Regions from separate parts of the Rhodococcus sp. UYP9 genome, predicted to be linked through region 2. Evidence: predicted binding sites of a transcription regulator. Region 2 holds the regulator's gene; the other holds the start of a gene.

Region 1 (7,160 bases), 480 kb from region 2:
GGTGACCTGTTTGCTCCAGGCATCCTGCTGACCCTGCGAGAACCCGAGAGCACGTGCCATGTCACGTACCGAGGACTTACCTCGGTACGTGATCACGTTCGCCACCTGCGCCGCGTACGCACGCCCGTACTTCTCGTACACGTGCTGAATGGCTTCCTCGCGCCGGTCGGACTCGATGTCGACATCGATATCCGGAGGGCCGTCTCGTTCCGGAGCAAGGAAACGCTCGAAAAGAAGTTTGTTCGCCACCGGATCGACGTTCGTGATTCCGATGGCGTAACAGACAGCCGAGTTCGCTGCCGAACCTCTTCCCTGACAGAGAATGTCGTGTGTCTTACAGAAGTCCACGATGTCGTGCACGACGAGGAAGTACCCCGGAAAATTCAACCGCTCGATGATGTCGAGTTCGTAATCGAGCTGCGCGTAGGCGGCCGGGTGGGTACTGGGTGTGCCGTATCTGCGAGCAGCACCGTCGAGGGTAAGGGCACGTAGATAGCTGGCTTCGGTGTGGCCGGCAGGCACGTCGAACGGCGGTAGTTGTGGGGCGATCAGATGCAGATCGAAAGCACACTCTCGACCCAGTTCGGCGGCACCACGAACCGCACCGGGATGATGCTCGAACAACCGAGCCATCTCGGCACCGGATCGCAGATACGTACCTCCCGTGGGCGCCAACCACCCCGCGGCGTCGTCCAGACTGCTGCGTGCACGTACCGCTGCCATCGCCATGGCCAAACGCCCGCTCCGCGGAGTCGCATAGTGCGCCGCAGTCGTAGCAACGATCGGAAGAGCGAATCTCCGCGCCAATTCGGCGAGCGCATCGTTGCGCTCGTCGTCTTCCGGTATGCCGTGATGAGTCAGTTCCACGGTGACTCGGTCGGCACCGAATCTCTCGATCAGATCCGCCAGAGCCGCACCGGCTGCCTCGACGCCACCGGCGTCCAACGCCCGTCGAACATGCCCTTTTCGACATCCGGTGAGAATCTGCCAATGCCCACCCGCAGCCTCGGACAGGGCGTCGAAATCGTAACGGGGCTTTCCTTTGACTCCCCCGGCAAGGTGAGCTGCGGCAATTTCACGCGACAGCCGTCGGTATCCCTCTTGCCCACGTGCGAGAACCAGCAGATGAGTACCCTCCGGATCCAACTCACCTGTCCTCGACGTCGTCGTGTCCAACGACAACTCGGCGCCGAAAATGGTCTTGATCCCCAGCTCCTTTGCTGCCTCGGCGAAGCGCACGACACCGTAGAAGCCATCGTGGTCGGTGATGGCGACGGCTTCGAGCCCGAGCCGTACTGCTTCTTCGACCATCTCCTCCGGTTGGCTGGCACCGTCCAGAAAGCTGAAAGCCGAATGTGCGTGTAGCTCCGCGTATGCCGTGGTCGTCGCCGCAGGTTTCGATATCGTCTTCTCGTACGCCGCACGCTTGCGCGACCACGCTGGACTGTCACCACCGTCCCCGACGATGTCCACGACCTTCGGATGCGAGGGGCGGCCGGACAACACCCGTTCCATTTCCGACCACGTCGGCGGACCGTCGTTCCATCCCATACTGACACCTCACTTTCATTCGAACATATGTTCCATTAGACCCTTTGGCTACGACACAAATCAATCTGTCTCGAGAGGCAGTTAGGCTCGCCGTGACATACAGCAGCCGAAAGAGCCGGAGAAGAATGTGAATCGTTGGGCCTCGTTCGTCGTCTCCCATAAGCGTTGGGTGCTCTCCATCGCTGTGGTGGTCGTAGCCCTGAGCGGCATATGGGGACTCGGCGTCTTCGGCAAGCTCAGCGAGGGCGGTTTCATCGACCCAGGTAGTGAAGCTGCGGAGGTATCGGAACTCGTCGCAGGATTGGGGCAGCAAACCCCCGATATCGTCGCCATCTACACCGCGCCCGAAGGCAAGACCATCGACGACATCGCCCCGGACGTCACCTCGGTACTCGACGGCTTCCAGAAAAAGTACGCAGTCGCGAACGTCACCTCCTACTGGACAGCCGATACCGGGACGAAGCAATTTCTGGTCTCGAAAGATGGAACCAAGGCACTCGCGACGGTCACCCTCGGCCCCGACTCCGGCATCACCTTCGCCACGTTCGGAGAGATCCCACCGCAGCTCGAGGTACCGGGCGTCACCTCCCAGTTCGCCGGTGGTTCCGTGGTCGGAGTTTCCTTCAGCCAGACGCTCCAGGAAGATCTGGTTCGCTCGGAAGCCATCGCCATCCCCATCACGCTCGTTCTGCTGATCGTGATCTTCGGAGGCGTCGTCGCGGCCGCTGTCCCGGTCTTCGTCGGCATCCTGAGCGTCCTGAGCGCGTTGGCAATCCTGCGTGCCCTCACCTCGGTCACGGAAGTCAGCTCGTTCTCCATCAACGTCGCGTCACTTCTGGGCCTCGGTCTCGCCATCGACTACGGGCTGTTCATCGTCAGTCGATATCGAGAAGAAATGCGCGACGGTGCGACCCCGACCGATGCAGCGATTCGAACAGTTCTGACGGCAGGCCGAACGATCGTCTTCTCGGGCTTGCTGCTGATCTGCGCCTTTGCCGGCATGCTCGTCTTCCCACAACCGGTTATCAAGTCGCTCGGTTTCGGGGCCATGGCCGCTGTAGCGAGCGCCGCGATCCTGTCGTTGACTGCAGTGCCCGCGTTGCTGGCGATTCTCGGACCACGCATCAATTCTCTGACGTGGAGCAAAACCGCATCGGATCGAGGTGAGGCGCGCGCCCAGAAATTCTGGGGCGGCGTCGTGACCCGAGTGATGCGCAAGCCAGGCATCGTAGCGGCAGTGATCATCGCCGGACTTCTCGTACTGTCGGCGCCGATACTGAAGGTCGCACTCGGCGAGGTCGACTACACCGCGCTCCCCAAGGACGATCCCGCTCGCGTCGCCGTCGAGACCCTCGGCACCGAGTTCCAATCCTCGGGTGAGAGCGCAACGGTCGTACTCCGGGGCCTCGATGGAGCCAAACCCCAGGGCTCACCGATAGCCGACATCACCCGTCGAGCTGAATCCGTCGACGGCATCGCTCGGGTCTCGTTCATCGGATCCACAGACGATGTCGTCGCGCTGGAAGCAATCTTCAGTGAACCGAGCGACGGTCGCACCGAAGCCGATGCAGCCGGTGCTGCAGTGGCGGGGCTGCGCGCGATGACGCCACCGGAGGGCACCGAACTGCTCGTCGGTGGCGCACGGGCACTCGTCGACGACGGCAATGCGGCGATCGCCGCGTGGCTTCCGGTCATGATTGCGATCATGGTCGTCTCGACGCTCATCCTGCTCTTCCTCGCATTCGGATCGATCGTGTTGCCGATCAAGGCCGTCCTCATGGCGGGACTCAGCCTGGGGGCGACATTCGGAGTGCTCACCTGGGTGTTCCAGGAAGGACATGGCGCCGATCTCCTAGGGGTGACGCCCGCGCCGCTGGAGGCGACCTTCGTGGTCCTCATCCTCGCCGTGGTCTTCGGCCTGTCGACCGACTACGAAGTGTTCTTGATGTCGCGCATGGTCGAGGCGCGCGCAGGCGGGGCTTCGACGGAGGAAGCGGTCGTCATCGGCGCCCAGCGCACCGGAAGAATCGTGACAGCGGCCGCGCTCATACTCATCATCGTCACCGGCGCGTTCACCATTTCCGAATTGTCGATCATGCGGTTCCTGGGATTCGGCATGATTCTCGCGCTCATCGTCGATGCCACGATCATCCGCATGCTGCTCGTCCCATCGCTGGTGAAATTGATGGGTGAGGCGAACTGGTGGGCTCCAGCGTGGATGAAGAAGGTGCACGAGAAGGTAGGTATCGGTCACTGAGCGCCGCCGGTCACCCTGGTGGGCTCTACCGACCTGGCCCAACAACTTACTTCAGAGTAAGTTGTCGTCCATGTCGAACTACATTGTCACCGGCGGTACGGGTTTCCTCGGGCAGAATCTGATCCCACTACTGCTCGAGCGCGACCCAGCGGCCGAGATTCACGTGTTGGTTCGCCAGAAGTCGATCGGGAAGCTCGAACGCCAGGTCGACATGCTCGCCGACAAGACCCGGATTCATCCGTTGATCGGCGATCTCACCGAACCCGATCTCGGATTGCGCACTGTCCCGGATGGCATCGACCATATCGTTCACCTGGGCGCCATCTACGACATGACCGCCGGTGACGAACAAGCATCGACCAACGTCGAGGGCACCCGTGCAGTGGTGGCACTTGCCGAGCGGACCGGTGCCCGGTTGCACCACATCTCCTCGATCGCCGTTGCCGGAGATTACGCGGGCACATTCACCGAAGACGACTTCGACAAAGGACAGGGCTTCCCAACCCCGTACCACCGCACCAAGTTCCAATCCGAGAAGATCGTGCGCGAATCCTCGGTCGACTGGCGCGTCTATCGACCCTCGGTAGTGCTGGGGCACTCCGAAACCGGGGCGATCGACAAGATCGACGGCCCATACTTCTTCTTCCCCCTCTTCGCCGCGTTGGCCACACTGCCTACTGCGCTTCCCATCACGGTTCCGAAGATCGGGGCCACCAATCTGGTGCCGGTGGACTACGTCGCCGCTGCGATTGTGGAGTTGATCCACCGAGGCGAGGACGATCAGCGAGTGTTCCACCTGGTCAACACGCAAGCACAGTCGATGCACGAGGTGTATCGCGCATTCTCCGAGGCCGCAGGTTCGAAAGCGAAGGTCATCGACATTCCCGGCGCCGTTGCTGCCGCCGTCGTAGCACCGAAGACCGACATCGTCCGCACCGGCCGCAACACTCTCCTGGACAGATTCGGCATACCGCCGGTAGTGCTCGAACATCTCACCTTGCCGACGACCTTCGACTCGGCAGCGACCCGGAAAGCACTATCGGGCAGCGGAATCACCCCACCACCGCTGGCGACCTACGCAGACCGCCTGTGGCAGCACTGGCGCGCGCACCTGGACCCGAACCGCGCACGGCGCGACGATCCTCGCGGCCCTCTCTTCGGACGACACGTCATCATCACCGGCGGATCCTCCGGCATCGGAAAAGCGAGTGCCGAAGCTGCAGCACGCAAAGGTGCCACCGTCATTCTGCTTGCCCGCGGTACCGAACAACTCGACTCCGTCGTGGCGAACATCCGCGCACACGGTGGCGATGCCTTCGGGTACACCTGCGACATCACGGACACCGAGTCGGTCGAGCAGACCGTGAAAACTATTCTGAGCGAACATGATCACGTGGACATGCTGGTCAACAACGCCGGCCGGTCCATCCGTCGATCGTTGTACCGCTCCACCGATCGACTGCACGACTTCGAGCGCACCATGGCCGTCAACTACTTCGGTGCTGTTCGCCTCGTCCTGGCACTGCTTCCGCACATGCGTGAACGTCGCTTCGGTCACATCGTCAACGTCAGCAGCGAAGCAGTGCTCGCTCACGCTCCCCGATTCTCCGGCTATGTAGCCAGCAAGGCCGCACTCGACGGTTTCGCCGACGTCGCCGCAGCCGAGACTCTTTCCGACGGAATAACATTCACCACGATCCACATGCCGCTGGTGGCCACCCCGATGATCACCCCGACAGGCCCCAGCAATGCCGGCCCGGTGGTGTCACCGGAGAAGGCCGGGGCGATGGTGATTCGGGCGCTCATCCGGAGGCCGAAGCGCATCGACACCCCACTGGGCACTCTCGGTCAGGTCGGCAGCATCTTCACGCCGAATATCAAGGACCGCACGATGCATCAGTTCTACCGTCGCTTCCCGGAGTCCGCTGCGTCCAAGGGCGAGGTTGCACCTACACAGCCCGCACTCGTTCCACCGGCGTCGCCACCACACGACCCGTCGCGTCCGGGAGCACGAGTTGCCAAGTTGGCGCGTCGAATCGGCCGGTTGGTGCCGGGCATCTACTGGTGACGCCTGGCTCTACCCACACCTGCGATTGCTCGACCGAACCCCCCGACGAGGTACGCGAGAGTTCCCAGTGCGAGCACCCACTTGGTAACGCTGACCGCCGTCGTGGCGCGAACCACCGAATCGGTGATCTGTTCGCGGTGATCGAGCAGATACAGACCCGCGATGTTCTCGACGTAGTCACCCGCCGCGGACAGAATCGGAGCTACGGCCAGCACCTTCGCCGTGGCCGGTGCCAGCTCGGTGAGTTCGCCCAGACGCGAAGCCCCGGCACGCAAAGCCATCGCGTAGATCACCGGATGAACGAAATCGGGGTAGTAGTGACTCCGAAATCGAGCGGTGGCGGCTGCATCCATGCTGTCGAGAATCTGCCGGTATCGGAGTGCCGACCACGATGTCTGAATCTGTAGAACCCGAGGGCCTGCCGGCCCCAACAGACGCACGATATTGGCTTGAGAGACAGCGAACATCATCGTCCAAGCGATGAGTGGACGATCCTGCGCCGAAAGTGCCATCTGCAAATACTAGAGCTTGGGAATCAGATTCGATCACGCATCAGGAATGGGAGCACGACGCTTTCGAATGACTGGTAGTCGTCACGATGGATGCTGTGACCGGTATCGAATGCCACAACCCGACACGAGCGGATCTCACCGGAGAGCATGGCGAGCCTTTCCTGATCGACCATCCCGCCCAGGCCACCGCGGAGCACGAGGGTCGAGGCAGTGATGTCCGGCAGCCGAGACCACCACTGAGCATTGGGTCGGCGAAACTGAGCAAGAGCAGGTTTGGTCATCGACCGATCGAATGCGAAGACAGCGCGTGGATGCCTGATGATGCTCGAGCCTGCGTGCCAGAGTTCGGTGATGGTGGGCAGACGGCCGGTGAGCGACGGTGGCGCATCTCCCGGCCGAATCGGAATAGGCATCTCCTCGACTACGAGGGACCGAACCGATGCGGGGCGCTGCTGCGCCACCACCGACACTGCATATGCGCCCAACGAATGCCCGACCAGATCTACCTGCGACAGCCCGAGATGGTCGAGCACCGCCGCCACGTCGCCTCCGAAAGCGTCGAACGAGTAGTCGTCGGCGTGTGCACTGCGTCCGTGTCCGCGCAGATCGACCGTGACTACCCGACGACCCACGTCGGTGAGTGCGCCGGCGAAACGGTCCCAGGTGCTGCTGTCACCGCCCATGCCGTGCACCAACACGGTAGGAACAGGATCGGCTCCACCGAAATCTCGGTAGGCGATGTCGACGCCGGCCACATCGAGTAATTCCACGT
Region 2 (7,160 bases):
ACCGATCCGTGGCAGCCGGCGGTCATCGCGCTGGTCGCTCACACCGCGAAGGCCGGTATGGCCGTGGGCAAGCCGGTTGGAGTATGCGGCGAGGCCGCCGCCGACCCACTGTTGGCGTGCGTCCTGGTGGGCCTGGGTGTCACGTCACTGTCCGCTGCGTCTGCCGCAGTCGCACACGTAGGGGCGAAATTGTCCACGGTCACGCTCGAGCAGTGCCAGCGCGCGGCCGCGGTCGCGTCGAAGACCGACAGTGCCACGGCGGCACGCGAGGCGGCAGCGTCGATCCTGAACGAGTGACGAAGCGGCAGGCCCTAGGATTCGAACCCGTGAGAAGACAATTCGGATGGACCCTGCACGGCAACGGCAAGAACGTCGAGGCAGGGGCAGTTGTGGCACCGGACCAGCGCCTGTCGTGGCCGCGAACCGTGGGTATCGGTATGCAGCACGTCATCGCCATGTTCGGCGCCACGTTGCTCGTTCCGACGGTAACCGGATTTCCCGTCACCACGACCCTGTTGTTCTCGGGCATCGGTACCGCGTTGTTCCTCGTGATCACGCGGGGGCGCATCCCCAGCTATCTCGGATCCTCGTTCGCTTTCATCGCACCACTCAGTGCGGCACAGGCGAGCGGCCCCGCCGCGCAACTCGGCGCCGTCATGTCCGTGGGCGTCGTGCTGACACTCGTCGGATTGGTCGTCAAGTTCGCGGGCGGACGACTCATCGAAGCGGTGATGCCTCCCGTCGTCACAGGTGCGGTCGTCGTTCTCATCGGACTCAACCTCGCTCCCGCAGCGACGTCGTCGTTCGAGGCGCAGCCACTCGTGGCCGCGGTGACTCTCGCGGCGATCCTCCTGGTGACCGTCGCAGGCCCGGGACTGCTCGGACGCCTCGGAATCCTTGTCGGAGTCATCGTCGGATGGGTTTTCGCTGCTGTGTCAGGGCAGATCTCGGACGTCAAACTCGACGCGATGCGCGTTGCGGAGTGGATCGGTATTCCCGAATTCCGTGGACCGACGTTCGAATTGTCCGTCGTACTCATCGCACTACCCGTCGTCATCGTTCTCGTGGCCGAGAACGTCGGCCACGTCAAAGCAGTGTCGGCAATGACGGGTAAGAAACTCGACGACCTCGCCGGAGACGCACTCATCGCAGATGGATTGGCGACGACGCTGGCAGGTGCTGCGGGTGGCTCGGGCACGACGACCTACGCCGAGAACATCGGCGTGATGGCGGCGACCCGCGTGTACTCGACCGCGGCCTACTGGGTGGCCGCGGTGACGGCAGTCGTGCTCGCGTTCTCGCCGAAATTCGGCGCGTTGGTATTCACGGTCCCGGACGGAGTCATCGGTGGCGCGACACTGGTTCTGTACGGACTGATCGGGCTGCTGGGTGTGCGGATCTGGTCGGACAGCAAAGTCGACTTCACAGATCCCGTCAACCTCGTTGTCGTTGCTGCTGCCATCGTTGCCGGCATCGGCGATCTGACGCTGACGGTTGGGTCGGTGGAACTCGGCGGTATCGCCTGGGGATCGGTCGGAATCTTGGTCGGCTATCCCGTGCTGCGCGCCCTTTCTCGCACACAGCGCCGATAGCGGCACTACCTTCGGTCACCGATTCCGCGCGGCTCGGTCATCGACCGTGTGACCAATTCGGCCGTAGGCTCGAATCACGTCAGTTCACCGGCGGTGACCCATTGTGCCGCCGGTTGGCAATTCGAAGGAGACCGAAGTGGAACGCACGATATTCGATTCCGAGCACGACATGTTTCGCGAGTCGTACCGCAAGTTCCTCGACCAACACGTTGCGCCGAACCACTCCAAGTGGGAAGAGCAGAATCTCGTCGATCGTTGGGTGTGGGTAGAAGCTGGAAAGCAAGGATTCCTCGGCACCGACGTGCCGGAGGAGTACGGCGGCGGCGGTGTCAAGGACTTCCGCTACAACGCCATCGTCACCGAGGAAACCACCCGCGGCGGTTACAGCGGAATCGGATTCACGCTGCACAACGACGTCGTCGCGCCATACCTCATCAATCTGACGAACGAAGAACAGAAGCAGCGTTGGTTACCCGGATTCAGTTCCGGTGAGTTGATCACCGCGATCGCGATGACCGAACCCGGTACCGGTAGCGATCTGCAGGGAATCAAGACCAAGGCCGTTCGCGATGGTGACGAATGGGTCCTCAACGGGTCCAAGACCTTCATCACCAACGGAATCAATGCCGACCTCGTCATCGTCGTAGCCTGCACCGACCCCGACAAGGGTGCGCAGGGATTCAGCTTGCTCGTCGTCGAGCGCGACATGCCCGGTTTCGAACGCGGACGCAATCTCGACAAGATCGGGATGAAGGCGCAGGACACAGCCGAACTCAGCTTCACCGACGTCCGCGTGCCCGCCGCGAACCTTCTGGGTGAGGAGGGGATGGGCTTCATCTACCTGATGCAGAACCTGCCTCAGGAACGACTGTCCATTGCGGTCGTCGCAGCAGCCGCCATGGAGTCGGCGCTCGACATGACAATTCAGTACTGCCGTGATCGCAAGGCCTTCGGTAAGTCCATCGGCAAATTCCAGAACACACGATTCGTGCTGGCGGAGTTGGCAACCGAGACGACGGCCTCACGGATCATGGTCGACAAATTCATCGAACTGCTCAACGACGGCAAGCTGACAGTTCAGGAAGCCGCTATGGCCAAGTGGTGGACCACCGAGAACCAGGTGCGTCTCATCGACCGCTGCCTGCAACTGCATGGCGGATACGGATACATGAAGGAATACCCGATCGCCAAGGCCTACATGGACTCTCGGGTGCAGACAATCTACGGCGGAACGACCGAGATCATGAAGGAAATCATCGGGCGGGGACTGAATCTCTAGTACTCACCTCTCGATCGATACAGCGAAGGGCCGCAACCTCGAAACCTGAAGTTGCGGCCCTTCGCTCTACGAACTCGCTGATCAGAGCTTGCGCATGACCGTGACAACCTTGCCGAGGATAGCTGCGTCATTGCCCGGGATCGGTTCGAACAACGGGTTGTGCGGCAAGAGCCACACCTCACCCTTGGTGCGCTTGAATGTCTTCACCGTGGCTTCGCCATCGATCATGGCCGCAACGATGTCGCCGTTGTCGGCGACACTCTGCTGCCGAACCACCACCCAGTCGCCATCGCAGATCGCTGCTTCGATCATCGACTCGCCGACCACTCTCAACAGGAACAGGGAACCCTGGCCGACCAGTTCGCGGGGGAGAGGGAAAACGTCTTCGACCGCCTGCTCGGCAAGAATCGGACCGCCGGCAGCGATTCGTCCCAGTACCGGAACGAACGTCGGAGTCGGCAGCTGATCCTCCGCAGGCGCCGAGCCGTCGGCTACGGCTGCTGCGTGGTCTGCCTGAACCTCGTCGAGTCCGCGGACATCCACTGCGCGTGGGCGGTTCGGATCACGTCGGAGGAAGCCTTTGCGCTCCAGCGTGCGAAGTTGATGAGCGACCGACGAGGTCGACGTCAACCCGACCGCATCCCCGATCTCCCGGATGCTCGGCGGATAACCACGCTCGGTCACCGAAGCTCTGATGACCTCGAGAACCTTGCGTTGACGTTCGGTCAGGCCTGCATTGATGTCGGTGCCCTCACCTTCGAATGCCTTCGCCGTCGGCACCGAAGGCGCCTTGGCGGTTGTGGCGGTAGTCTTGGCAGCCTGCGCTGTGACCTTTCCACCGGTGGCACTTCCGCGCGTCTTTGCGCTCACTGACGTAGTCTTCGTCTTCCCGCTCGCCTTGCCCGTGGCTTTCGGTGACCCTGACGAGGTCTCTTCTTTCATTCGTGCATCCTCCTGCATCGCCTTCCCCTGCCGGGCATCTCGTGTGATCGAGTGGCCCGAACGCGTGGTGTGGATGTGACGTGTGGTTTCTGACACGAATCTAGCCCGAAAACCCTGTTCGATCAAACATCTGTTCGATCCGTGTCGCAACTTCTGCTGACATTGTCCGACTCGCGTGATAGAACTTCGAACAAGCGTTCATCGAACGCCTGATCGAATAGAGGTGAAAATCGCGTCGGTCGCGAGCATCACCACGGTCGATCTGTACACCGCAGTGGAGGTTCCGATGAGCATCACTACAGAGCGCCGCAGTGCTCTCACCAGTCGCGCAGTAGCAGGTCGGGGTACAGACGGTCGCGATACCCTCGATCGCACAATGCGCTCGGCCTCGTCCGTCCGCACTTCTCGCCCGCGCACGTCTTGCGCGTCACTCGACCGTCGACGCTACCTTCACGCTCTCGCGCAACAGGACCGCGGCAACCGGGTCATCGATCACAGCTCCGCCGATCACAGCTTCGACGACGAGGCGCCGCGTCAGACACTGTCGTGGACCGCCACGGTCGCGGGTGTGCTGATCACAGCCATTGTTCTTCTGGGCTTGGTAGGGCTTGCGAATCTACGCGCCGGATATCTCGACGGCGGTTCAGCGGGTGCTGTCACGGTCGTGGAGCACGGTGGATTCGTCGGTACTGCGGGTCAGGATGTCTTCACGGCCACCGACTCGGGCCAGTGATGCAGCGATGCCTCAAGTGCTCCTCGGTGATCGAGCCAGGTACGCGGCACTGGGCTCGATAGGACTCCGAGTATCCTCGGTACCTGCACCTCTTGCGCTACCAACGAGATGGTGTGACGGCTACGACGGAGGCTCCAACATGCATTGCCCGTTCTGCAAGCACCCCGACTCCCGAGTGGTCGACTCCCGCGAGGCGGACGAAGGTCAGGCGATCCGTCGTCGTCGCTCATGCCCGGAGTGTGGACGCCGCTTCACCACAGTGGAGACCGCTGTTCTGGCTGTCGTGAAGCGCAGCGGAGTCACCGAGCCCTTCAGTCGGGAGAAAGTAGTACGAGGCGTCCGTCGTGCCTGCCAGGGCCGCGATGTCGACAACGACGCACTGAATCTGTTGGCTCAGCAGGTCGAGGATGCAGTTCGTGCATCCGGATCGGCCGAGATCCCAAGCAACGAGGTCGGATTGGCTATTCTCGGTCCGCTTCGCGATCTCGACGAGGTTGCGTATCTACGGTTCGCGTCAGTGTACAAGTCCTTCAGTTCGGCCGAGGACTTCGAGAAAGAAATTCAGGACCTTCGCCAGCAGCGACAGTCAGCTGTCACTGTCGACTGAAGAACGCGTGCGCTCGACGGGCGTGAATCGGTCGACGCGAGGCCTCACTGTTGGCTTACGGCCTGGATTGCTTTCGTAATCCTCTTTTCCGATATCGGGTACGCCGTACGAATTCCTTGCGCGAAAAGTTGAATTCGTAACTCCTCGATCATCCAGAAGATCTCCTGCACTGGTTTGCTCTGCTGTCGGGCTTCAGGAAGCGACTTCAGCAGTCGGTCGTATGCCTCGTAGACTCGATCGAGTGCGTTCATTCCGGTTTCGTCCCGGTTCGCGCTGCTGGGTAGTGAGCCGAGTCGCCGAGTAGCGGCCGTGAGGTACCGGGGAATTTCAGCGAGCCTGGCAGAGCCGAATTCGAATACGAAGCCATTGAAGACCAGACCGGCTAGTTGCTCGCGAACGTCATCGGCGGTTTCGCCGCCTGCTCGTTCGAGTGCGGCTCGAAGCTCCACGGCCGCAGTCAGAATCGGTCGAATCAGTGCAAGGACCCGAGACGTGCGTTCGGTTACCTCGGCATTCACCGACTTGACCAGAGCTTCGAATTCTTGCGGCGAGCGGACGGGACCGCCGTGCGCACTCATCGACTCGTCGATCGCCGTCGTGCGGCAGTCCTCGAGTAGTGCTTCGATGCTGCCGTACGGATTCTGCCCGAGTGCGATTCTTTCCTTTGTCGGAATTCCAGCGATGAGTGCCTTTGTGCCGCGCGGTGCACGCTCGCTCAACAGAGCCCTGGTTCCGTTGCGCATTGCGGCACGCTGCTGGGCGAGTGTGCTCAGTACCCGGACCGCGACGCCACCGGTTTCCGGAACGAGTGCGGGATATCCGGTGACTCGTTGGCCACCGACAGAACGTGAGACGGTCTCCTCGAGAGTTCCCAGAGTCGAGGACGTCCATGCCAGCGTTGCCGCTCGCTCGGCTTGACCGACGGCACTGGCGACTTCGCGGTTCACTCGCGGTGACAGGGTCTGTCGGAGGGCAGTCAGGTTCTTGTTCGACCCGAGTACGTCTCCGTTGATATCCACTGCGACAAACGTCATCCGGAGATGGTCGGGGAGCTCGGAAACCTGAAAGTCTGCCGGATCGATCCGGCATGAACCCAACCGTGAGAGCTCACGGGCCAGCGCGGTGAGAACGGGTTCCGATCTCGGCTTCATCGCCGTCAGTGCGGCGGCGGCAAAGTCGGGAGCGGGCACCACGTTGCGTCGTAAAGTCTTGGGCAGCAGTTTGATCAGTGTGCTGATGAGTTCCGCTCGCATGCCCGGGACCAGCCAGTCGAATCCGACCGGTTGAACCTGCGCGAGCAGGGCGATCGGGATGCGGGCGCTGACTCCGTCGGCGGCGGAACCTGGCTCGAACTGATAGGTCAGCGGAAACTGGACCTCGCCTTGGCGCCACGCATCGGGATACTCCCCACCCAGTACGGATGCAGCGTCGGGATTGACGACGGTCGATGCTGTGAAGTCGAGGAGATCCGGCGTCGTGCGCCTCGTCTTCTTCCACCACGTGTCGAAGTGGCGAGCGGAAACGGCTTCCGCACCGATTCTGGAGTCGTAGAACTCGAAGAGTGCATCGTCGTCGACCACGATGTCGCGACGGCGGGCCCGATTCTCGAGCTCGCCGACGTCGTCGAGCAGTGCGCGGTTCTTGTGAAAGAACGGATGCTGCGTCGTCCACTCGCCCTGCACCAGTGCATGTCTGATGAACAGCTCGCGCGAGACTTCGGCGTCGATGCTGTGGTATCCGACAGGTCGGCCGGTTACGAGGGGAAGCCCGTACAGGGTGACGCGCTCGTATGCCATGGCCGATTGGCGTTTGGTGGACCAATGTGGCTCGGAATAGGTGCGTTTGACTAGATGTGGGGCGAGTCGTTCGGCCCACTCGGGTTCGATTCGGGCCGCCATGCGGCCCCACAGACGTCCGGTCTCGACCAGTTCGGCCGCCATCACCCAGCGTGGAGGCTTCTTGAACAGCCCGGAGCCGGGGAATATCGCAAAGTGGGTTCCGCGGGCA

What was found. The regulator LexA, encoded in region 2, represses DNA repair genes until DNA is damaged. The targets are predictions, from matches to a motif close to CGAACANNTGTTCG.
Region 1: ABIB36_RS12270 (error-prone DNA polymerase) is a predicted target of LexA. The motif match lies at 1,572-1,585, and genes of this name have one in related genera.

Annotation. Positions count from the first base shown of each region.
Region 1 is NZ_JBEPPH010000003.1:547,647-554,806, forward strand. It holds gene ABIB36_RS12270 (error-prone DNA polymerase) at 1-1,551, opposite strand, end outside; gene ABIB36_RS12275 (MMPL family transporter) at 1,679-3,808, shown strand; gene ABIB36_RS12280 (SDR family oxidoreductase) at 3,879-5,876, shown strand; gene ABIB36_RS12285 (hypothetical protein) at 5,867-6,388, opposite strand; gene ABIB36_RS12290 (alpha/beta fold hydrolase) at 6,412-7,160, opposite strand, start outside.
Region 2 is NZ_JBEPPH010000003.1:69,109-76,268, reverse strand. It holds gene ptsP (phosphoenolpyruvate--protein phosphotransferase) at 1-297, shown strand, start outside; gene ABIB36_RS10035 (uracil-xanthine permease family protein) at 327-1,592, shown strand; gene ABIB36_RS10030 (acyl-CoA dehydrogenase family protein) at 1,729-2,871, shown strand; gene lexA (transcriptional repressor LexA) at 2,953-3,651, opposite strand; gene ABIB36_RS10020 (hypothetical protein) at 4,037-4,546, shown strand; gene nrdR (transcriptional regulator NrdR) at 4,686-5,153, shown strand; gene hrpA (ATP-dependent RNA helicase HrpA) at 5,198-7,160, opposite strand, start outside.